DNA from 2 places in the Macrococcus sp. GL_134 genome. Region 1 is predicted to be linked to the other one. Evidence: riboswitches for the same ligand, from Rfam matches in the RefSeq annotation. Region 1 holds a riboswitch; the other holds the start of a gene.
What was found. A riboswitch is a leader RNA that binds a small molecule or an ion and turns the genes downstream of it on or off. The one in region 1 is predicted to bind S-adenosylmethionine.
Positions count from the first base shown of each region.

Region 1 (3,151 bases):
GTCCAAAGAATAAGGCGACGTCTTTGTTTTCGCCGACGTTTGCTGAACAGTGCATGCTCATCACGTCATTATCTGGCAGGTAATAGTTCATCACACCGAAGATTCCTTTTTTCATTTCGCCGGCATATTCAGTTCCGCCGATCAATATGACTTTGTGTTTGAAGCTTGTGATGATGAATGTCTCGGATTTCGTTCCATCCACTTCGGGGTCAGCTTTGAAGTGCGGCGCTGAGATGATAGTGAAGTCAGGTGAGATGTTCAATCCTTCTTCAGTCGTTTCGGGACGGATGAACATCGTGCGGGCGAACAAGTTGTGCCATGCCATTTCGTTGATGACAGTCAGTTTCAGCTGAGTCGCAGCGTCGGCGCCGGCATACCCGTTAAAGACATAGACTTTGTCCTTTGTGTTTAAATAAGAAGTCACTTTGTCGAGAAGTTTCAAGAAGACGTCCTCTTCGATGGGCTGGTTGATGGCGTTCCAGTCAATTTTATCTTCAGTTTCAGCTTCTCTTACGATAAATTTATCTTTAGGCGAACGACCCGTATATTTTCCTGTTTCTGCTTTTACTGCTCCTGAGTCTGTAAGAACACCTTCACCATTATCCAGTATGTCCTGAATCAGCTGAGTGCGAGACAACTGTTTTTTAGTAGAAGGTTTTGCTAGTAATTGATCCAGATTTTCATTATACGTCGATGTATCGTTCATGTTATAATCCTCCAGTAATAGTTTCTGCAATGTAAGCAGTTTCATCAAATAGTATAACATAACAGACCCAATAGTCTATACTAATCACGGCAGATTCTCAAGCAGTTTTTAAAGACAGAAAATTATGTATTTCTTAAATTTATTGACGTTTAACAAATAGTTTAGTATTATCTTACTTGCGGATTCTCTTATCCAGAGTGGTGGAGGGACATGGACCCTACGAAGCCCAGCAACCTTTTAAGTAAGGTGCCAAACCGTTTGCAGATTTCATCTGAACGATAAGAGTGAATGGACTTGTATTAATCGAGCCTTCTCTCTTAATTGTGGAGAAGGCTTTTCTTATGGATAAACCGTATAACTTTCATAGAAAAAGGAGATATTAAATTGGCAGATCGTAAACTATTTACTTCTGAATCAGTGACAGAAGGACATCCGGATAAAATTGCTGACCAGATTTCAGATGCGATTCTTGATGAAATCTTAAAAGGGGACCCTAAAGCACGTGTTGCATGCGAAACATCAGTGACCACTGGGATGGCACTCATTGCCGGCGAAATCACAACAACGACCTATGTCGATATTCCAAAAGTCGTGCGTGAAACAGTGAAAGAAATCGGTTATACGCGCGCTAAATATGGTTATGACTTCCAGACGATGGCTGTTCTGACTGCGATTGATGAGCAGTCTCCAGACATCGCACAAGGTGTTGACCGTGCGCTTGAAGACCGCGAAGAGCTGTCTGATTCTGACATTGAATCTATCGGTGCAGGTGACCAAGGGCTGATGTTCGGCTATGCATGTAATGAAACAGAGAGCTTAATGCCGCTGCCGATTTCATTGGCACACGAACTGGCACGTCGCTTAACAGAAGTGCGTAAGAACGGTACGCTTGACTACTTACGTCCGGACGGTAAGACACAAGTCACTGTTGAATATGATGAGAATAACGAGCCAAAACGTATCGATACAATCGTTATTTCTTCTCAGCACCATGAGAAAATTGAGCTGGAGCAGATTCAGACGGACATTAAAGAGCACGTCATTAAATCTGTTGTTCCCGCAGAACTGATCGATGACGAAACGAAATACTTCATCAACCCGACTGGACGTTTTGTTATCGGTGGACCTCAAGGGGATGCAGGCTTGACAGGCCGTAAAATCATCGTTGATACTTACGGCGGCTATGCCCGTCACGGCGGCGGTGCCTTCTCTGGTAAAGATGCAACGAAAGTAGACCGTTCAGGCGCCTATGCAGCACGTTATGTCGCGAAGAACATCGTAGCGGCAGGGCTTGCTGACAAAGCAGAAGTACAGCTAGCCTACGCGATCGGTGTGGCTCATCCTGTATCGATTTCTGTCGATACGTTCGGTACAAGCGACTACTCAGAATCAGCACTTGTAGAAGCCGTACGCAGCACATTCGACTTACGTCCGGCAGGTATCATCAAGATGCTTGATCTGCGCCGTCCGATCTACAAGCAGACAGCTGCTTACGGACATTTCGGCCGTACAGATGTCGAGCTGCCATGGGAACAGACAGACAAAGTCGACAGCTTGAAAGCAGCGATTCAATAACATCTTAGACAGCGGAAACCTTGAACGGGTTTCCGTTTTTTTGTGAGTTCGGCTGAAAAAAGAGTAATATTCTCAAAATTGATCAGATGAAATTTTATGAATAATACTGAAGAAAACGTAAATTTTGATTATAATATGAATAAACCTATATATACAAAGGAGAATTTCATGACTGAACTTACACCGCTTCATTACATTATTATTGCGCTCGGTGTTCTGGCGCTGCTGTTCTTAGTGCTCTGGATCGTTACTAACAGCAAAGCAAAACGTGAACGACTGAGACTGGCCGATCAGCATGCAGATGACAAACAGAAATTGTCAGCAGAACTGCAGGACAAAGCTGAGAAAGAACGGCTTGAACAGAAAAAAGCGTTCGCCCAGCAGAAAGAGATCTATGATGAACAAGTATCTAAACAAGCCATTCAAATCGACAGCTTGAAACATCTGTCCAAAAACGGTGGCGAGTATTTGACGGATCTGACATTGATTCAGCTCAAAGAACGTCTTGTCCGAAACGAACGAATCAGACCTGAAGATATGCATGTCCTTGCCAATGTCTTTATTCCCGGACGTGATCTGAAGCGGACAGAGAAAATTGCCCACATCGTATTGACACGAACAGGTGTATACATCATTGATTCGCATTACTGGAAAGGGCATATCTATCACGGCGTAGATCAGACACAGTTCTCACAGGAACCGATGTTTGAACATATATTCAGTCTGCTGGATATCGACCCTTACATCGAACAGACACTTGCGATGGAACGAGATGAGGAGAAAGGCGCTGTCTATTTCCGCTCATTACGAGATAACATTGAAGACTTGAAACGCCGGGCAGAACTCGTTGAAGAAACATTCAAACTGAAA
Region 1 covers NZ_CM174409.1:1,518,391-1,521,541, reverse strand. The annotation lists gene pckA (phosphoenolpyruvate carboxykinase (ATP)) at 1-706, opposite strand, end outside; SAM riboswitch class I at 892-991, shown strand; gene metK (methionine adenosyltransferase) at 1,091-2,281, shown strand; gene AC3IPL_RS07810 (nuclease-related domain-containing protein) at 2,450-3,151, shown strand, end outside.

Region 2 (3,151 bases), 600 kb from region 1:
ATCTTTTAGAACAGAAGTATCATTAACGATACGACTGACAGACTCACCGCTTTTTGTAGTATCAAAATAGCTGACCGGCAACTTTAAGAACTTATCCCAAATAATTTCGCGTAATCCTCTGATAATACTTTGCCCCACATTAGCTAGTACATAGTTAGACACTCCATTGAATATGGCACTTAGTAAAAATACAAAGATAATTAATAGGATTAAACCTGTCGTAACAGAGTCTGTATCAAATCCGTCGATAAAACGCTGCGTCAACATGGGTACAATCAACGAACCAACTGTTCCTATCAAGGTCATTGCAATTCCTAATATAAATAGCTTCCGTTTAATTCCTGAACGTTTCAACAGCTGGTAGAAATCTGAGAATTTTGCTGTCGATTTTTCTTTTGCTGTGCTTCCACGAGCCATTGTCATTCCTCCGATTGTTGTTCATTGATGTACAGTGATACATTCGTATTTACTTTAATGATGATGTAAATTGATGTCAAATGATTGAAAACCATAAGAGTCTATCAAGTAATGTTTTACACTTTCGATTAAAATTAAGTTTAAAGGGTTTCAATCATTAGAAATATTAATATAATAATTATATCAAATATAATAAATATATAAAGGCGGCTAATATTATGACTCAAGTTTTATACATTACAGCACATCCAAACGATGCAGCGGCTTCATTCTCTATGGCAGCTGGTCAATCATTCATTGACAGCTACAAAGCAGCTAATCCAGATCATGACGTCGTTCACATCGACTTATACAATACATTCATCCCGTTAATCGACAGCGACGTTTTCTCCGGCTGGGGTAAATTACAGTCGGGTGAAGAGTTCGCAAAATTATCTGAGACAGAACAACAAAAAGTTAATCGTTTAAATGAATTAAGCGATCAGTTTGCTGCTGCTGACAAATATGTTTTTGTGACACCATTCTGGAACTTCTCTTTCCCGGCAGTAATGAAAGCATATATCGATGCAGTCGCAGTTGCAGGTAAAGCATTCAAATATACAGCTGAAGGCGCAGTCGGCTTATTAACTGACAAAAAAGCACTTCACATTCAAGCACGCGGTGGTTACTATTCAGAAGGACCAGCAGCTGAACTTGAACTTGGCAACCGTTACTTGAAACAAATCATGAACTTTACAGGTGTGCCGTCATATGAAGAACTGATTATTGAAGGCCATAATGCAAACCCTGAAAAAGCAGAAGAAATCAAAGCTGACGGTATTAAACGCGGTGAAGCATTAGGTAAAACATTCTAATACTACACAAATAGAAGGTAGTATGATATAATCACTTTACAAATTAATAGCTCGTATCTTATTCAGAGCAGGTGGAGGGACTTGGCCCTATGAAACCTCAGCAGCAGGCTTATGCACTGTGCTAATTCCAACAAGTATATCTTGAAAGATAAGAAGATTCTCTAATAGCTCTTCTTGATTTTAAGATGAGCTATTTTTTTGTGACTAAAATAACCGGGGGGCAAAAGATGAGAACAAGAGCAGATATTTTAGCAGATTTAGAACTAGTGGAAAACTATAAACCAGTCAATTATAGTAGTTCCATGATAAAGACAGCAGACAGAAACCGTCTCGAGCGAGAACTAGAAGAAGTCGAAAAGAGTGAGCGTAAGATGGACTTCTACCGCCTCAACCAGGTGGAGAGAGAACCACGTCAAAAAGCAGGAGAGGCTATTGCAGCACAGCATGTAAGTAACGATAAAGAACTGAAGCTGGAACTGGATGGTTATACAATAGCGATTAAAATCTATAAAACGAACAGCACGGCTGAATAGAAAAAGATTTAACGTGGAAATTAACGAGAAACGGCCTTCAAACCACATTTGAAGGCCGCTTTTTTAATGAGATAAGATGTTTCATTACAGTTCAGTTCGCAGCTGCCACAATTCAGGGAAGAAGTACTGGTCGAGCACTTTCTTCAAATAATTGACTCCTTGCGAACCACCAGTACCGACTTTAAATCCAATGATGCGTTCTACTGTTTTCATATGTCTGAACCGCCACTGCTGAAATAGATCTTCTATATCGACAAGTTCTTCGGCAAGTTCATACAACTGCCAGTATTTTTCGCTGTTTCTATAGACTTCTTTCCAAGCTTCTTTCACGCTGTCATTCGCTGTGTAAGTAATGCAAGGCTTTCTCTCAAGGACATCAGCATCAATATTAAGTCCAGCACGATGCAGGGCATGAATCGCCGCATCATAAAGGCTCGGTGTGCTGTAGGCTTCAAGCAGCTGCGCATGAATTTCCGGCTCATGTGAATAAATCTTCAGTATATAATCTGTCTTATAGCCGAGATAAAATTCAATCACCCGATTCTGATAGGACTGGAAGCCTGAAGAATGGCCCAGCTTATCGCGGAACTCTAAATATTCGCTTGGCGTCAATGTAGAGAGCACATCCCATACATTTTTGATCTGCTGCTGAATTTGTGACACACGCGCAAGTTTCTTGAATGCTTCGCCGAACTGATCGTGCTGAACGTTATGGACGGCAGCTTTCAGTTCATGAATCAGCTGCTTCATCCATATTTCGCTGACGTGATGGACAGTGATGAACAGCATTTCATCATGATGACCGCTGAGTGGATGATGACTGGCAAGCAATGTCTCGAGACCGAGATAACTGCTGTATGTCATGTCCTTCCTGAAATCTGTATGAATGTTCTGCTCATCTTCAAATGCTTGATGCTTAGTCATGACACCGCTCCTTTTGGTCGGATGACTGCACGAACAGGGCTGCCGTCAGCGTCTTTTAAAGCAAGAGGCAGGGCGATCAATTCATAGTTGCCGGGCATGACATTGTCCAGCATAACATTCTCAAGAATATATATATCATGTTCATAAAGCGCGTGATGACCTTCTAAAGCTTTACTTGAAATGTCATCGACTGAAGGTGTATCGACACCGATGAGTTTAACACCGAGCGAATTCAAATATTCAGCCCCGTCCTTAGTGACCCCAGGAACATTTTCCGGGAAATGTTCCGGATTGTTAGGAAGTGATGTTTTGATCAATACACGTTCAACTCGTTCAGTCAGCTGTGATTGAAGTGCTGCTGCTGAAATGGCATCATAGCCACTTAAATCAATTACGGTACAGTCGCCGATATAACGGTTGATG
Region 2 covers NZ_CM174409.1:84,423-87,573, forward strand. The annotation lists gene AC3IPL_RS00450 (ABC transporter ATP-binding protein) at 1-417, opposite strand, end outside; gene AC3IPL_RS00455 (FMN-dependent NADH-azoreductase) at 636-1,271, shown strand; SAM riboswitch class I at 1,327-1,426, shown strand; gene AC3IPL_RS00460 (hypothetical protein) at 1,499-1,804, shown strand; gene kynA (tryptophan 2,3-dioxygenase) at 1,889-2,728, opposite strand; gene kynB (arylformamidase) at 2,725-3,151, opposite strand, start outside.
Region 2: it holds a riboswitch for S-adenosylmethionine, as region 1 does, so the genes downstream of both, AC3IPL_RS00460 (hypothetical protein) here and metK (methionine adenosyltransferase) in region 1, are expected to answer to the same signal.